Regions from separate parts of the Stenotrophomonas sp. STEN225 genome, predicted to be linked through region 2. Evidence: riboswitches for the same ligand, from Rfam matches in the RefSeq annotation. Region 2 holds a riboswitch; the other holds the start of a gene.

Region 1 (9,073 bases), on a different contig from region 2:
TTCTTCAACCGCATGCACAACCACATCCCGGAGCTGGATGAGCTGGCCGAGCGGTTATTCGCCGAATGGGGACTGTCGCCGGGACACGTCGCCCCGCGCCTGCGCCAGTTGCTGGCCGATCGCCACGGCGTGCTGGTGGAAGTGACTGCCTTGCAGGCCGGGCGCGAGAAGCGCCACTACGATGCCGGTGCCCGCCGGCTGTGGCTGCCGGACTACCTGGAGCCGGGCCAGCAGGCCTTCCAGATGGCCGCCGAACTTGCACTGCACGGCTACCTGCCGCAGATCGATGCGGTGATTGCCCGCGCCGGATTCAGCGACGAGGCGCGCATCGCGCAGGCGCGCATCGGCCTGTCGAACTATTTCGCCGGGGCCCTGGTAATGCCCTACCTGCGCTTCCTGCGTGCGGCCGAAGCCAGCAGCTACGACATCGAGCTGCTGGCGCACCAGTTCGGTGTCGGCTTCGAAGCAGTCTGCCACCGGCTGAGCACGCTGGCCCGCCGCAGCGCGCCCGGCCTGCCGTTCTTCTTCATCCGTGTGGACCGCGCCGGCAACGTCTCCAAGCGTCACTCGGCCACCGACTTCCACTTCTCGCAGGTGGGTGGCTCATGCCCGTTGTGGATCGTCTACGAGGCGTTCAACCAGCCCGGCCGCATCCTGACCCAGACCGCGCGCATGCCCGATGGGCGGCGCCATTTCTGGCTGGCCCGGCAGGTCAGCAGCGGCCCGGTTGGTCACGGCCAACCACGCAAGACCTTCGCAGTAGCGCTGGGCTGCGACCTGCAGCATGCCGAGCGGCTGGTGTATTCGCTGGGGCTGGATGTGCAGAGCCCGGGCAATTCGGTGTCGATCGGCCCGGGTTGCCGGGTGTGCCCGCGCGAGGACTGCATGCAGCGCGCGTTCGCGCAGCTGCCGGGGCGATAGGGTTGGTTCGGCAGGGCTGCGCCCTGCACCTGCACAGGCCGAAGCAACGGCAACGGCAAAAGCTGGCATTCCGTGGGATGGCGGGGCGGGTCCGGTTGCGGGGGACGGCGCAAGTACGTCCATGTAGCCTCGGTCGCGCCATCCATGGCGCTCACGCCCCCGCAACCGGACCCACCCCGCCTTCGACAGATCTCCGCAAGCTGTCAGAACGACGCATTGCCCTGGTGGGTGTCGACCTTGGTCGACACGGTTGAATCCTGGCGATGAGCCACCGCAGGGATCAGATCGTGCCGACCAAGGTCGGCACCCACCAGACAAGGTCGGCACCCGCCGGAACAGTTCAATCGGCTGCGGCAGCGGTCAGTAGATCGGCGTCACCTTCATCTGCGGCAGCGGCCGTGGTGCGCCGTCGGTGAGGTCCGGGCCGAGATCCTCCCAGCTGCGGCCCTGCTCCACCATCAGCCCCCACAACTGCTGTGACGCCAGCCGCTTGTCCTCCGAGCCCAGCTTGTACGACGGTGGCGACGGCACGCCGGCAGCCACCATCGTGTACGCCGCCCGATAGGCCAGCACCTGCTGCGCGGGATCGTCGGTACGCGCCACTTCCAGCGTGTAACGCTGGTAGGCCGAGGCCAGGTTGCGCCAGCGGATCCAGTAGTGATTCTCGAAGGAGAACGCGCAGAAGCGCGCACCGGCCAGGCTGCCCTTGTCGGCGATGCGGGTCAGCACCTCCTGCGGCATGTCCAGGTTCATGCCGCCCTCATCACCCTGCAGGGTCACGTGCACGATGCGGTCGCGATAGCCCGGAGCACGCGCCTGCAGCAGGTCGCGCCAGTTCTGCATGGTTGCCACCACCGCGAACAGGAAACGGCCAAGCTCGCCGGCGGCCACCGGCGCGGCGATGGACTGGTAGGTGCGTTGCCAGCCATGACGGTTTTCGCTGGGCAGGAACACCGATCGCTCCAGCGCCTGCCGTGCATTGCCGCCGGAGCTGACCTCCTCCGCATGCTGTGGATAGACCAGGTTGATGGCGAAGGTCGGCCAGCGCGGAAGCGCCGCGTCGAACAGATGGATCGGGAAGTTGCTGCTGATGCCCCCATCGGAGAACCAGCAGATCCGGAAGGCGGTGATCACCGGGCCGCAGGCCTGGCCGGCACTGGTCAGCCCCTCCATGCTGTCGGCCACGTTGTGTTCCGGATCGGAGGCGGTCGCTCCAGGCTCGCAGCGGCGCTCGCGGCGCGAGGGCTCATGCAGCGGCACTGCGCTGATCAGCAACGGGAAACTCAGGCTCATCCGCGTTGCCACCAGTACCGGCAGCTGCGGCCCCTGCGGCAGGCGGTAATAGAGTCGTCCATCCACGCCCAGCGGCGGACCCGCATGGTTGACCAGCCACTGCACCACGCTGGCCGGGAACAGCTGGTCGAACTCTTCGCGCAGGAACCAGAACTGCGCGCCGCCCAGCGGCAGCGTGCGGGGTTCGTTGTGCGATACGCAGGTGGTGATCATCTGCAGGGTGATGGCATGCGGGCTGTCCGGCTCGTCGGCATAGCGCGGCGCATCGTGCAGGTCGGCAAAGGTAAGCGGCACATCGGCCGGCTTGCCTGACAGCTGCTGCAGGCAGCCGTGCAGCCATTCCGTCAGCGCCGGCCGGCGCGCGTCGCTGCCGAGGCCGCTGCACAGGCCCAGCAGATTGCGTCGTGCCACCCGCGCGACCCGCAGCGCGGCCCCGGCCACGCCAGCGCCGTAGGCGCACAGCAGGGACGGCAGCAATGTTGCCGCCACTCCACTCCAGCCGCCGCCCCACGCGCCCAGCGCGAGCAGCAATGCCAGCGACACCAGCACTTCCAGCGGCGCGATCTGGAACACGGCGATGGCCAGGCACAGCAGCTTGCGGGGCCAGCCTGCATTGCCGGTCAGCACCACCAGAAGCCGATAGGCTGCACGCGCGCCGCGCGCCGGCTGGAACAGACCGTAGATGAACCCGCGCCGCGACAGCTGCGCCGACACCGCCGACAATCCACCGTACCCGGCATCGCCGGGCAGCGGCTCGCCCGCCTGCTGGCGGCGATCACCATAGGCCGCCGCCGCAGCCACCGCGGCGGCGATGGCGCCTGCCGAGGTGCCACCGATGCTCTTGAAGCGATACTCGCGCGCCAGCGCCAGTACCGCATTGGGGTACACGATGCCGCTGGTGATGCCACCTTTCATGACCAGATCGCAGTACTTCGCCGCCACACGTCACCTCCCGTCCGTCGGTTGCCAGTATCGCAAGCCGGCCTCTCACGGCCTGAGAAAGGCGCCACATCCCGGTGGTGTGATCCCGGGCCTTGACCATTGCTGCCAACCGGCCTACCTTGTGCACGCCGAAGGTATTCATCTCTTCATGCGAATGAAGGGATGAATTTAAACGGGAATCCGGTGAAGGCGCTTCGCGCGCCCATTCCGGAGCTGCCCCGCAGCGGTGAATGGAAACGAATCCTGCCAACAGCACTGGGCTCGCGCCTGGGAAGCGGCAGGTAGTAGGTGGGCTGCGGCCCGCGTCCAACAGCCCGAATACCGGCCCCGGCCGGGGGACACGACCGTCCCCTGACTCGACCTGGAATCTCCGCGGGGAGGTTGCCGGGGCCGTCGTCGTCCTGCGCCTGCAGGGTGCGCGGCCACGTGCGTCCTTTTCACGGCATCCGGTTCGCCCGCGGGGGCGAAGGTCGCTGGCAAGACGCCCGTGGGCCGGCAACGGCACGCGTCGTCCTGCGGTTCCTTCGTTCCTCAATGCCGACATGCAATGAGGACACGCTGCAATGACCACTGTTACCAACCTGGGCTTTCCCCGCATCGGCGCCAAGCGCGAACTGAAGCGGGCGCTCGAACGCCACTGGGCCGGCGAGGACGACGCCGCCACCCTGCAGGCCACCGCCGCGGCACTGCGTGCCCGGCACTGGCAGCTGCAGATCGAGGCCGGCGTCGATGTACCGCCGAGCAACGACTTCAGCCTGTACGACCAGGTGCTCGACACCGCATGGCTGTTCGATGCCATTCCCGAACGCTACCGCGAACTGGCCGCGCACGATCCACTGGCCGCCTACTTCGCCACGGCCCGTGGCCTGCAGCGCGATGGCATCGACCTGCGCGCGCTGGAGATGACCAAGTGGTTCGACACCAACTATCACTATCTGGTGCCGGAACTGCACGCGGGCCAGGCCTTCGCCCTGCGCGGTGACAAGCCGCTGACCGAGTTCAACGAGGCCAGGGCGCTGGGCATCCACACCCGTCCGGTGCTGCTGGGGCCGGTGAGCTTCCTGCTGCTGTCCAAGACCACCGACGGCAGCGCCGCGCTGGACCTGCTGGATGCGCTGCTGCCGGCCTATGTGCAGCTGCTCGGCCAGCTGGCCGACGCCGGTGCCGACTGGGTGCAGCTGGATGAGCCGCTGCTGGTGCAGGATCTCGACGCCGATGCGCAGGCAGCCTATGAGCGCGCCTATGCCCGGTTGGCCACGGCACGGCGTCCGAAACTGCTGGTCGCGACCTATTTCGGTGCGCTCGAGGACAACCTGGCGTTGGCCACCGGCCTGCCGGTGGACGGACTGCACGTGGACCTGGTGCGCGCGCCGGAGCAGCTGGACGCCGTGTTGAAGGCGCTGCCGGCCGAGCGCGTGCTGTCGGCCGGCCTGGTCAACGGCCGCAACATCTGGCGCACCCATCTGGACAACGCACTGATCCTGGCCCGGTTTGCCCAGGTGGACCGCGGCGCCGACCGGCTCTGGCTGGCACCGTCCTGTTCCCTGCTGCACACGCCCGTGGATCTTGCGTTGGAAAAGAAGCTGGATGACGAACTGAAGGGCTGGCTGGCGTTCTCCCGGCAGAAGCTGCAGGAACTGCGCCTGCTGGCCGACGCGCTCGATGGCAGGGTGGATGCGGAAGCGGGCCTGGCTGCCAACCGCGCTGCACTGGAGGGGCGTCGTCGCTCGCCACGCGTGCACAACCCGGCCGTGGCCGCACGCCTGGCCGCGCTGACCGTGGCCGATGCGCAGCGGCACACCGCCTACCCGCAGCGCCGCATCGCACAGCATGCGGCGCTGCAGCTGCCGCTGCTGCCCACCACCACGATCGGTTCCTTCCCGCAGACGCTGGAGGTGCGCGAGGCACGCGCCCGGCACAAGTCCGGCAAGCTGGGCCTGGCCGAGTACGAGGCCTTCCTGGAACAGCAGACCGCGCATGCGGTACGCGTGCAGGAAGCGCTGGGCCTGGACGTGCTGGTCCACGGCGAGTTCGAGCGCAACGACATGGTCGAGTACTTCGGCGAGCAACTGGAAGGCTTCGCCTTTACCGGCAACGGCTGGGTGCAGAGCTATGGCTCGCGCTGCGTCAAACCGCCGGTGATCTTCGGCGACGTCAGCCGCCCGCAGCCGATGACGGTGCGCTGGTCCAGTTACGCGCAATCGCTTACCGACAAGCCGATGAAGGGCATGCTGACCGGTCCGGTGACGGTACTGCAGTGGTCGTTCGTGCGCGACGACCAGGAACGCGATGTGACCTGCCGGCAGATCGCGCTGGCCCTGCGGGACGAAGTGCAGGACCTGGAAGCAGCCGGCATCGGCGTGATCCAGGTGGACGAGCCGGCCATCCGCGAGGGATTGCCGTTGCGCCGTGCCCACTGGCGCGCCTACCTGGACTGGGCGGTGGAATCGTTCCGCATCAGTACCAGCGGCGTGCGCGATGCCACCCAGATCCACACCCACATGTGCTATTCGGAGTTCAACGACATCATCCACTCGGTCGCAGCGATGGACGCGGACGTGATCTCGATCGAGACCTCACGCTCGCGCATGGAACTGCTGGATGCCTTCGTGAAGTTCAACTATCCCAATGAGATCGGCCCGGGCGTGTATGACATCCACTCCCCGCGCGTGCCGGACAAGGCGGAGATGGTGGACCTGCTGCGCAAGGCGCTGGCCGTGCTGAAGCCGGAGCAGCTGTGGGTCAACCCGGACTGCGGGCTGAAGACCCGTGGCTGGCCGGAAACCCGCGCTGCACTGCAGGCACTGGTTGCCGCCGCAGTGGAACTGCGTGCCGAGCACACCGACGCCCGCGTCGCCTGACCTGTCTCTCCACCCCGATGCACGGGCCGCCGCCGTTGCCGGCGGTCCGTGCGGTACCTGATGATGACCGAGCTCCAACGCCCCACCCTGTCCCTGCCCGCCGACGGCAAGCGCCTGCTGCTGCATTCGTGCTGTGCGCCCTGCTCCGGCGAAGTGATGGAGGCGATCACCGCCTCCGGGATCGACTACGCGATCTTCTTCTACAACCCCAACATCCATCCGGTGAAGGAATACGAGCTTCGCAAGCAGGAGAACATCCGCTTCGCCGAGCAGCATGGCATCCCCTTCATCGACTGCGACTACGACACCGACAACTGGTTCAGCCGCGCGCGCGGCATGGAGAACGAACCCGAGCGCGGCATCCGCTGCACGATGTGCTTCGACATGCGCTTCGAGCGCACGGCGCTGTACGCGCATGAGCACGGCTACGACACCATCAGCTCGTCGCTGGGCATCTCGCGCTGGAAGAACATGGCGCAGATCAATGACTGCGGCATCCGCGCCGCGGCGCGCTACGAGGGCCTGCAGTACTGGGATTACAACTGGCGCAAGGGCGGTGGTGCCAGCCGCATGATCGAGATCAGCAAGCGCGAGCGGTTCTACCAGCAGGAGTACTGTGGCTGCGTGTACTCGCTGCGCGATGCCAACCGGCACCGCCGGGAGACCGGCCGCGAGCGGATCCGGATCGGGCTGCTGTATTACGGCCAGGACAACGAAACGCCGCAGGGCGATTGACGTGTGGCGAGGGGGCGGCCACGCTGGTCGCCTCTTCCGCCGCGCTGGAACGTCCATGCCCACCCTGCCCGCCACTGTCGCCCTGCTGGTGATCGATCTGCAGCCGGACTTCATGCCCGGGGGCGCGCTGGCCTGCGACCGTGGCGATGCGCTGGTCGCGCCGATCGCGCAGCTGCTGGCGCAGCGCCGCTACCGCACCGTAGTGGCCACCCAGGACTGGCATCCCGCGGACCATGCTTCGTTCGCCAGCCAGCACCCCGGCCATCGTCCGTTCGAAACGATCCTGCTGCATGCGCAACCGCAGACCCTGTGGCCGGACCACTGCGTGCAGGGCAGCGCCGGTGCCGCCCTGCATCCGCAGGTGGACTGGAACATGGCCGACCTGATCCTGCGCAAGGGCACCCGCCAGCAGGTGGATTCCTACAGCGCCTTCCGCGAGAACCACGGCCCCGATGGCGGACGCCCCGCCACTGGCCTGGCCGGCTGGCTGCATGAGCGCGGCATCGACGAGGTGCACGTCTGTGGCCTGGCCCGCGACTACTGCGTGCTGTGGAGCGCGCAGGACGCAGCCACGTCCGGCTTCAGGGTGAAATTCCTCTGGGACCTGACCCGGCCGGTGACCGAGGCCAACGACGGGATGGTGCGCGAAGCACTGGGCACTGCGGGGATCGGGATCCTCTGACGCACGTCCGGCCGGGCAGGTATCAGCGGAACACCACCGTGCGGTGCCCGTTGAGCAGGATGCGGTGCTCCACATGGCGGCGCACGGCACGCGCCAGCACCTGCGATTCGGTATCGCTGCCCAGGCGTACCAGGTCGCGCGGCGTCATCGCATGATCGACCCGGGCCACGTCCTGTTCGATGATCGGACCTTCGTCCAGATCCTCGGTGACATAGTGCGCGGTGGCGCCGATGATCTTGACCCCGCGCGCGTGCGCCTGGTGATAGGGCTGCGCGCCCTTGAAGCTGGGCAGGAAGCTGTGATGGATGTTGATCGCCCGGCCGGCCAGCGCGCGGCACAGGGTGGGTGAAAGAATCTGCATGTAGCGCGCCAGCACCACCAGGTCGATACGCTCGTGTTCGACCAGATCGATGATCTGCTGCTCCTGCACCGCACGCGTATCCGCGTTCACCGGCAGATGGTGGAACGGCACGCCGTAGGACGCAGCCAGCGGTGCGAAATCGGCATGGTTGGACACCACTGCCGCGATATCCACTTTCAGTTGCCCGCTGTGCGCGCGGAACAGCAGGTCATTCAGGCAGTGGCCCTGCTTGCTGACCAGCACCAGCAGGCGCGCACGACGCCGACCGTCCTGCAGCTGCCAGTCCATGCCGAACTCGCGGGCCAGTGCCGCCATGGACGCATGTACCGTGTCCAGGGGCAGGCTGGCGTCGCGGTCGAAATGCACGCGCAGGAAGAAGCGGCCGCTTTCCTCGTCGCCGAACTGCTGGGCGTCGAGGATGTTGCAGCCATGATCGAACAACAGGCCCGACACGCGGTAGACGATGCCGGTACGGTCGGGGCAGGACAGGGTGAGGATGGAATCGGGTCGCATTCTGCAAGTGTAGGGCAGCACCCCGCCCGCGTGATCCATTGTCACCGATGCAACGAACCGCTTCGGACAGTTCCAGGTGATCGTGGCCGTCTTTCGTGGCACGCTGGCGGGTCATGAACCTGTTGCAGCTGATCCGCAGCTTCACCCGCACCGCAGACACCGGCAGCATTGCCGCTGCGGCCCGCAGCCTTGGCATCAGCGCCACCGCCGTGGGCCAGAACATCCATCGCCTGGAGGCACACCTGGGCGTGCGCCTGCTGAACCGCAGCACGCGCCAGCTGGCGCTGAGCGAGGCCGGTGCGCTGTACCTGGCGCAGGTGCGCCACATCGAAACCGATCTGGCGCGGGCGCAGGCCCTGGTCACCAGCGGTGACATCGAGCCGGCCGGGCCATTGCGCATCGCCAGCAGCTGCGCGTTCGGCCGCCACGTGCTGGCGCCCCTGCTGCCTTCACTGCAGCAACGCTATCCGCAGCTGCAGCTGGAACTGCGGCTGTCCGACCGGGCCGTGCAGCATGGTCCGGAGGCGGTCGATGCCAGCATCCGCATCGATGCGCAGCTGGAGGACGGCGTCGTGGCGCGGCCGCTGGCACGCATTCCCTTCGTCTTCTGCGCCTCGCCTGCCTACCTGCAGGCGCATGGCTGGCCACAGGAGCCGTCCGATCTGCGCGGCCATCGGGGTGTGCTGCATCGTTTCCCCACCGATGGGCGGCCTCTGCGCTGGGGCCTGCGCAAGGGCGACCAGCGCGCGGATGCGCCGCTGCCGC
Region 2 (9,073 bases):
ATTCCTCGATGCCGGCGCCCAGGCCTACGCCTTCACCTTCGGTTGATCCGGGAGGACACGATGAAGATTTCGTTCGAACAGGGGATCGCCGCCGGCATTGCCGGGCTGGTCGCTACCGCACTGATTGCCGGGGTACTGCTGGTTGATCACGGTGCCATCGCCGCGCCGCTCGAGCGCAGCGCACAGGTGCAGGTGTTGCCTGCGCCCACCGGTGAAGCCGCATTCCGCGATGACGGCACGCACGCCAGCGTAGTGTTTGCCGGCGGCTGCTTCTGGGGCGTGCAGGGGGTGTTCCAGCACGTCAAGGGCGTGAGCAACGCAGTCTCGGGCTACGTCGGCGGCAGCGCGGCGGATGCGCGCTATGAGCGTGTCAGCAGCGGACGCACCGGCCACGCCGAGGCGGTGAAGGTCGACTACGACCCGCGCCAGGTGAGCTACGGCCAGCTGATGCAGGTGTTCTTCTCGGTGGTGCATGACCCGACCCAGCTCGACCGGCAAGGCCCGGACCATGGCAGCCAGTACCGCTCGGCGATCTTCGTCGATGACCCGCGCCAGCAGGCGGCCAGCCGTGCCTACATCACCCAGCTGGGCCAGGCCGGAAGCTATCGCGCGCCCATCGTCACCCAGGTGGGGAGCGGCCAGCGCTTCTATCCGGCCGAGAGCTACCACCAGAACTACATGAGCAACTATCCGCAGGCGGCCTACATCCGCTACTACGATGCTCCGAAGCTGGCGGCACTGGGCAGGCAATTCCCTGCCCTGTATCGCCGGGATCCGGTGCTGGTGCCGATGCGTTGACTGCATGGTGCGCCAGCCCATGCAAAAAAAGGGGCGCGCGGCCATCCAGCCGCGCGCCCTTGAAATATCGGCGGGCACCGATCAGGCCCTGCCGACGAGGACATGCTAGGCTCGGAATCCTCATGGGTACAGCACCAGATGCGACCGGAACCGATGGATACAGATCAATGCAGCAGCGCGTCCGCTCCTCGCTACCAGCGGCTGTCCGATGAGCTGGCCGAGGCCATCCAGGGAGGGCGCCTGCCGGTCGGCAGCCGCCTGCCATCGCTGCGGCAGATGGCAGCACAGCGTCAGCTCAGCCTCAATACGGTGATCGCCGCCTACCGCCAGCTGGAAGACGCCGGCCTGGTGGTTCCGCGGCCAAAGGCAGGTTTCGAAGTGGCGCCGCGACTGTCAGTGCCGCAACGGTCGCTGCGCGATGCGCCGTCGGCCCCCACCGCGCCGTTGCAGCAGGTGCTGATGGCACGCGTGCTGGAGGCGCAACGCCGTTCCGGGGTGATCGACCTCGCCTTCGCCGGGCCACGCGGGCGCCAGTTCTATCCTGGCGCCCAGCTGGCCCGGCACACCGCCCAGGTATTGCGCCACGGCCAGCAGACGGTCGAAACCTACGCACGCCCCAATGGCTCGCCGCGGCTGCTGGCGCAGATCGTGCGGCGCGGCCCGCGCATGGGCCTGCACACGCACAGCGATCGCCTGCTGCTGACCCACGGTGCGATGGAGGCGCTGCAGCTGGCACTGCGTGCGGTGACCCAGCCCGGCGATTCAGTGGGTATCGAAGCACCGTCGTACTTCAACCTGTATCCGCTGCTGGCCAACCTGGGCCTGCAGGCCATCGAACTGCCGACGCATCCGCAACAGGGCCTGGACGTCGATGCGTTGGAGGCGATGCTGGAGCACACACCGCTGGCCGCGCTGGTGCTGATGCCGACCGTGCACAATCCATTGGGCTGCACCATGCCGGTGGCGGCCAAGCAGCGTCTTGCCGAGCTGGTCAACGCGCGGCAGCTGCCGCTGATCGAGGATGCCGTGTACGCGGAACTGCAGTTCTGCGAGCCACCTGCGCCGCTGCTGAAGGCCTTTGACCGCGACGGCTGGGTGATGGTGGTCGGCGGTTTCTCGAAGACGCTGGCCCCGGACTATCGCATCGGCTGGCTCGACGGCGGGCGCTTCGCTGAACGTATCGCCCTGCTGAAGTTCCAGTCCACGGGCGGCGAGCCGCAGCTGCTGGGTGATGCCGTGGCCGCGTACCTGGAAGGGAGCGGATACGAACATCACCTGCACCGCATGCGGCGCCTGTATCGCGAGCAGGTGGGACGGCTGCGCCAGCTCGTGGCCGAGCATTTCCCGCCTGGCACACGCGCCACGGAACCACAGGGTGGCTTCCTGCTGTGGCTGGAACTGCCGGGCGTGGACACCCGCGCACTGTTCGAGCGGGCGCTGGAAGAGGGCATCGTGTTCATGCCCGGCCAGGTGTATTCGCGCGGTCCGCGCTACCGGCACTGCCTGCGGCTGTCGTGCTGCCAGACCTTCGACGCACGTTTCATCGCTGCCGTGGAGCGCCTGGGCGCCCTCGCGCGGGAGCTCGCGGCCGGTTGATCGCAGCGGGTCGCAGGCTCCGCTCTACGGGAACTCAGCCCTCATGCAGGTGCATCGCCAGCGCCTGAGCATCGGCGCCCGGCAGGTGCGGCAGCCGTCCCCAGCATGGCATCGGCAACCGCTGCACCAGCGTGGCCACGTTCTCGTCCTGGCGCTGCATGGCCGGATCGATGTGATTGCCGATCCAGCCCAGGCACTCCACGCCGCTGGCCTGCAAGGAGTGCGCGGTCAACCTCGCGTGATTGACGCAGCCCAGCCGCAGGCCGACCACCAGCACGACCGGCAGACGCAGTGCCCGCACGATGTCGAGCTGATCCAGGTGGACGGAGACCGGCGCCAGCCATCCCCCTACGCCTTCCACCACCACCACGTCGGCGGTGGCACGCAGGCGCTCGAGCGCGGCGACGATCGGTGCCAGGGCGATGTCCACCCCGTCCTCGGCCGCCGCCAGTTCGGGAGCGATCGGCTGCCGCAGGGCATAGGGATTCACGTCGACGTAGTCCGGCACCGGCCGACTGGCCGCCTGCAGCGCCAGCGCATCCTCGTTGCGCAGGCCCTGCCCCAGATCCTGGCTGCCACTGGCCACAGGCTTCATTCCGACCGCTCGCAGGCCACGCCGGCGCAGGGCGTGCAGCAGCGCGGTGCTGGCCGCCGTCTTGCCGATCTCGGTATCGGTGCCGGTGACGAACAGCGCGGATGGCAGGGCAGCGGGCAACGGCATCAAAGGCTCCAGCGGGGCAACAGAGCGTGCATTATCGCTGGCCCGGCACGCTTGCTAGACTGCGGTCATGTTCGCCAATGCCTCGCTTACCGGCAGCAAGCCGGAACAATACGCCCAGCTGCTTGAACAGGCCCGTGGCCTGGTCCATGGAGAGTCCGACCGCATCGCCAACGCGGCCAATCTCTCGGCGCTGGTCTTCCACGCCCTGCCCGACCTGAACTGGGTGGGCTTCTATCTCTACGATGGCCAGGAGCTGGTGGTCGGCCCGTTCCAGGGGCTGCCGGCCTGCGTGCGCATCCCGCTGGACAAGGGCGTGTGTGGTGCCGCGGCCCGCCAGCGCGTGACCCAGCGCGTCGACGATGTCGATGCCTTTCCGGGCCACATCGCCTGCGACTCGGCCTCCCGCTCGGAACTGGTCGTTCCGCTGCTGCGCGGCGATGAACTGATCGGAGTCTTCGACATCGACAGCCCGAAGACCGGTCGCTTCGATGCAGATGACCAGGCCGGACTGGAAGCCATCGCGCGCGTCTTCGTCGAGGCGTTGGGATGAGTGCGCCGAAGCTGCGCAACATCGGTCCGAAAAGTGCGGCGTGGCTGCGCCAGGTCGGTCTGCGCAGCCGTGACGATCTGGCCGCCGTCGGCGCGGTGGGTGCCTTCGTCAAGGTCAAGCGCGCCGGCTTCAAGCCCAGCCTGAACCTGCTCTACTCGCTGGAAGGCGCCCTGCTGGACTGCCATTGGCAGGAACTGAGCGAGCCGCAGCGCGAGGCGCTGGTGCAGGACTACGAAGCGCGCATCGCCGCGCACCCGCTGAAGGCGGCTGGCCCGGCCTCGGGGCCGGTGCACGAGCAGCGATTCGACGCAGACGACGACGCAGAAGAAAACGTGGCCGGAAGCGCCGACGAGGACTGATCGGCGCCGGCCGGATCAGGGCTGCTGCAACTCCAGCAGCTCGCCCACCAGGCCTGCCTCGCCACGCTCCAGCCTGACCCGCAGGCGCGTACCGTGGTCGATGCGCAGCGCCCAGCACAGCGACATCGGCAGGCCGCAGACCTGTGACAGCACCATGCGCAGCGGGCCACCGTGGCTGACCACGACGGTCGGCAGCGGGTCGTCATCGTCGAGCAGGCGGTCGAGCGCACGCGCGATGCGCCGCTCGAAGTGCCCCCAGCTTTCGCCGTTGGGCGGCGGATACGCATGCGGATCAGCATGGAATGCCGCCAGCGCCTGCTCCGGCAGGTCGAACAGTGCCTGCCCGTCCCAGTCGCCGAAGTCGAGTTCTTCCCACTCCTCGTCTGCATCCACGTCCAGCCCGCGCGGGGTGGCCAGCGCCATCGCTGTGTGCAGTGACCGCAGGCGGGGCGAGCTGATCACCCGCTCCCAGGGCTGCGTGGCGTAGGCCTCCACCAGTTCCTGTGGCAGGCGGGCCAGCTGCGGTGGATCGCTGCGGCCATCGAGGTACTCGTCGCGACCGTTGCCGGCGTGGCGGACCAGGTCGAGGATCATGCATGCGTCCTGTGCAGGCAACGCGGGGACAGCGGAAAACGGGCGGACATCGGCAACGGCACCACGGGATCAAGCAGCAATTCTAGTGGCTGGGGATCATCAGCTCCACAGACATTGCCGCATATGCGCCGCACCGGGCATGCCGATGCCGTAGACTGCGCGCACTTCCAGGTGACCTGCGGCATGGCCGGCAGGTTGAAACGGGAAGCCGGTGACGCGTGAACCCACGCCATGCCGGCGCTGCCCCCGCAACGGTAAGCACGTCAGTTCCAGGCAAGACCGCCACTGTGCCAACAGCATGGGAAGGCGCCTGGACGGTGGCCTCGCGCCGCCTGGCGGCAAGCCCGGAGACCGGCCCGGAAGCCTCAGGTCGCGATGCGGTGGGCATGGCGCTGGATGTCCGCAGCACTGCCTGCGGCATCGGCGCTTGCCTGCCTCCGCGGCTCCTCCCCTTCGCCACGCGGGCGTGCGTGGCACCTGGAGTCCCCCGATGAAGCTGCAGTCCCGATTGCTTTCCCTGGCCGTGTTGGCCGCCCTGCCCGCGTTGGCCCAGGCCGATGATGGCGCCCGCGCGCTCGATCCCATCCTGGTCACGGCCACCCGCACCCCCATCGCCCTGCAGGACAGCATCGCGCCTGCGCAGGTGATCGACCGGACGCAGATCGAGTCCAGCCAGGCCACTTCGCTGCAGGACCTGCTGCGTGGCCGCGCCGGCATCAACCTCACCAACGCCGGCGGCCTGGGCAAGCAGAGCTCGCTGTTCCTGCGCGGCACCAACTCCGGCCACACGGTGGTGCTGGTCGACGGCGTGCGCATCAACAGCGCCGATCTCGGCCTGGCGATGATCCAGGACCTGCCGCTGGCGCAGATCGAACGCGTGGAGATCGTGCGCGGCCCGCAGTCCAGCCTGTATGGCGCCGACGCCATCGGCGGTGTGATCCAGATCTTCACCCGCCGCAACCAGGGCGACTTCGCGCCACATCTGCAGCTGGGCGGTGGCAGCAATGGCCTGCGTGAGGCCAGCGGCGGCATCGGTGGCAGCAGCGAACGCGGCTGGTTCGGCGCCGACATCGCCTACCAGCATTCCGATGGCATCGATGCCTGCCGGGGCTCGGCCACGCTGTTCACCGGCTGCTTCGCCGACGAACCCGACCGCGACGGCTACCGCAACCTCTCCAAGAGCCTGCGCGGCGGCTACAACTTCAACGAGCAGTGGACGGTGGAGGGCACCGCGCTGCGCGCCGACGGCCAGAACCACTACGACGGCTACTACAACTACTCCGAGACGCGCCAGCAGGTACTGTCCGGCAAGGTCCGCTACACGCCGGCCGAACGGTTGGTGCTGACCGCCAGCGTCGGTCGCAGTGACAACGAATCGGACAACGTCGGCGCGGACGGCGTGCATGGCAGCGCGCAGACGCATCGTGACAGCGCGTCGCTGCAGGGCGACTTCGGCGTGGCCGAAGGCCAGCTGCTGAGTGCCGGTGTGGACTGGAGTGAGGACAACCTGGACGGCAGCAGTGCCGGCTATCGTGTCGACAGCCGTCGCAACACCGGTGTGTTCGTGCAGTACCAGGGGCGCTTCGGCCGGCACCAGTTGCAGGCCAGCGCGCGCAACGACGACAACCAGCAGTTCGGCAACCATGCCACCGGCAGCATCGGCTGGGCGATGGAGCTGGATCACGGCCTGCGCATCAACGCCAGCTACGGCACGGCCTTCAAGGCACCCACCTTCAGCGACCTGTATGACCCGTGGAGCGGCGTGCCGACACTGGATCCTGAGAAGTCGAAGAGCGCCAACCTGGGCATTTCGCAGCAGGGCCAGGGCTGGCGCTGGGGCCTGGATGTGTACGAGACCCGCATCGATGACCTGATCACCTACGATGCAGCCACCTTCAGGATGCAGCAGGTGGAGAAGGCGCGCATCCGCGGTGCCGAACTGACCGGCGGCGTCGTGCTGGCCGGCTTCGACATCGCTGCACAGCTGAGCTACACCGACCCGCGCAACCGCACGAACGGCAGCAGCCAGTTCGACAACTGGCTGCCGCGCCGTGCACAGCAGACGGCACGGCTGGATGTGGATCGCCGCTTCGGCGCATTCCGTGCCGGCCTGACCGTACAGGGTGCGGGCAAGCGCTATGACGATGCCGCCAACACGGTGAAAGTCGGCGGCTATGGCACGTTGGATCTGCGCGCCGAGTACGCGCTCACGCCATCGTGGTCGCTGCTGGCCCGGGCAACCAATGTGTTCGACCGCAGGTACGAGACCGTGGCGTGGTTCAACCAGCCGGGCCGCGAGTATCAGCTGAGCGTGCGCTACCAGCCGAAATGAGCAGGCGCGCCGGGCGCAGGCCCGGCGCTATACCGGGATGCGCGCGGCCAGGCCCGGCAGTTCGCGCAGATCGTCGATCACCGCCACCGCAGCTGCGGTGGCCAGGTCCAGGCCACGCGGATAACCGTAGCGCACCAGCACGATCGGCATTCCCGCGTCTTCCGCCGCGCGGTAATCGGTCACCGAATCACCCACCATCAGGCATGCATCCACCGGCACGCCGAAGTGTGCCGCGATGTGCCGCAGTGGTTCGCCGCTGGGCTTGCGCTGCGGCAGCGAATCGCCGCCCAGCACCAGCGCGAACGCATCGCCGATGCCCAGATGCTGCAGCAGCGGCGGCACCAGCGCTGCAGGCTTGTTGGTGCAGATGGCCAGCGGCACAGCGCGTTCCCGCAGCTGCGCCAGTGCTTCGGCCACACCGTCGAACAGGCGTGGGCTGCGCAGCAGGCACTCACGGTAATGCACCATGAACACCGGCATGACCTCGGCCAGATCGACCTGCCGCCCTGCGGCGTGCACGGCCTGCTCGACCAACCGGCGGACACCGTCGCCAATCCAGCCCAGCACGGTGGCTTCCGGCACACGGGCCAGGCCGATGTCCTCCAGCGTGCGGTTCAGGGCTTCGGCGATATCGGCGGCGCTGTCGACCAGCGTGCCATCGAGGTCGAACACGACCAGCGGATAGGGATACGACACGCAACGCACCTGTACGACGTGGGGCTGCTCATTGTATGCCGTGTGCGCATCGCACCGGGATGTCATGCAGGTTCCACACGCGCCGGTCGCCAGTCCAGGTCCTGGAAGGCCGGGCTGGCGAAGCACTCGCCCAGGAAGTCGAGGAACCGCCGCATGATCGCCGACTGCTGGCGACGCGATGCGTACACCGCATGAATGCCCAGCTCGTCCAGGGTATACGCCGGCAGCAGTTCCACCAGCTCGCCACTGCGCAGCAACGGCGCCACCTGGTAGGTGGGCAGCATCGCGATGCCCGCGCTGGCGCGAACGGCTTCCAGCAGCAATGACGCTTCGTTGGCGCTGATGTTGCCGCCCACCGCCACCGACTGCGAACGTCCGTCGCGGTGCAGGTGCCACAGGCTCTTGCCCACGTAGTGATGGGTCAGGCAGTTGTGTGCGGCCAGATGTTCCGGGGCGGTCGGCGTGCCGCGCACCTCCAGGTAACCGGGCGTGGCGCACAGCACCGAGCGGCACGTGGCCAGCCGTCGCGCGATCAGGCTGGGATCGATCTGCCGGGCGATGCGTACCGCCAGATCCACCCGCTCCTCGACCAGATTCACCGTGCGATCGACCAGCAGCAGTTCGATGCGCGCCGCCGGATGGCGCTTGACGAAGTCGGCCACGGCGCGCGCCAGATGGCTCTGCCCGAACGAGACGCTGGCGGTCACCCGCAGCGTGCCATGCGGTTCGGGATCGTCGCTGGCCAGTTCGCCCTGCAGCGCCTCGCCGATCTCCAGCATCTGCCGGAAGCGCGCCAGCGCCGCCTCCCCCGGGCCGGTCAGGCTGACCCGGCGCGTGGTCCGGTGCAGCAGGCGCGCCCCCAGCCACGCCTCCACCTCGGCGAGGTAACGGGTGACCATCGCCCGCGACATGTCCAGCACCTCAGCGGCGGCCGTGAGGCTGCCGCGCTCGGCCACCTCGATGAACACGGTCATGGCGGTCAGTCGATCCATCTGCTCGATTCATGCAACAAACAAGCACGTTATACGCTGTTTTTCGGACAATTGCAGCGTTCTACAGTGGCCCCGTCGTCTTCCCCTCCCCTTGCTTACGGAGTTCGCCATGAAAATCGCCCTCGTCGGTGCCACCGGCAACATCGGCCGCCAGATCGCGCGCCACGCGCTGGCCGCCGGCCACGAATTGACCCTGATCGTGCGCAGCACGCAGGACCTGCCGGCGGAGCTGGCCGGTGCCCATCCGGTGATCGCCGCGCTGGATGATCCCGACGCGCTGGCCGCGGCCATCGCCGGCCACGACGTGCTGGCCAGCGCCTACGGGCCACGTCCGGGCGATGACATCAGCCGCGTCGGCGAAGTGGCCGGACAGCTGGCAGCCGCGGCACGCAAGGCCGGGGTGCCGCGCCTGGTCGTGGTCGGCGGTGCCGGCAG

Evidence for each region. A riboswitch is a leader RNA that binds a small molecule or an ion and turns the genes downstream of it on or off. The one in region 2 is predicted to bind cobalamin.
Region 1: another riboswitch for cobalamin. It lies ahead of metE (5-methyltetrahydropteroyltriglutamate--homocysteine S-methyltransferase); the one in region 2 lies ahead of btuB (TonB-dependent vitamin B12 receptor).

The regions. Positions count from the first base shown of each region.
Region 1 is NZ_JBRRBV010000017.1:11,344-20,416, reverse strand. Features, by position in the region: gene ACVOJ1_RS15475 (helix-turn-helix domain-containing protein) at 1-921, shown strand, start outside; gene ACVOJ1_RS15470 (patatin-like phospholipase family protein) at 1,282-3,129, opposite strand; cobalamin riboswitch at 3,271-3,500, shown strand; gene metE (5-methyltetrahydropteroyltriglutamate--homocysteine S-methyltransferase) at 3,720-6,017, shown strand; gene ACVOJ1_RS15460 (epoxyqueuosine reductase QueH) at 6,078-6,752, shown strand; gene pncA (bifunctional nicotinamidase/pyrazinamidase) at 6,808-7,434, shown strand; gene purU (formyltetrahydrofolate deformylase) at 7,457-8,308, opposite strand; gene ACVOJ1_RS15445 (LysR family transcriptional regulator) at 8,422-9,073, shown strand, end outside.
Region 2 is NZ_JBRRBV010000009.1:13,547-22,619, forward strand. Features, by position in the region: gene ACVOJ1_RS10685 (cytochrome c biogenesis protein DipZ) at 1-46, shown strand, start outside; gene msrA (peptide-methionine (S)-S-oxide reductase MsrA) at 61-798, shown strand; gene ACVOJ1_RS10695 (aminotransferase-like domain-containing protein) at 952-2,394, shown strand; gene bioD (dethiobiotin synthase) at 2,429-3,115, opposite strand; gene ACVOJ1_RS10705 (GAF domain-containing protein) at 3,183-3,665, shown strand; gene ACVOJ1_RS10710 (TfoX/Sxy family protein) at 3,662-4,024, shown strand; gene ACVOJ1_RS10715 (histidine phosphatase family protein) at 4,040-4,618, opposite strand; cobalamin riboswitch at 4,771-4,992, shown strand; gene btuB (TonB-dependent vitamin B12 receptor) at 5,109-6,950, shown strand; gene gph (phosphoglycolate phosphatase) at 6,978-7,646, opposite strand; gene ACVOJ1_RS10730 (LysR family transcriptional regulator) at 7,709-8,638, opposite strand; gene ACVOJ1_RS10735 (NAD(P)-dependent oxidoreductase) at 8,748-9,073, shown strand, end outside.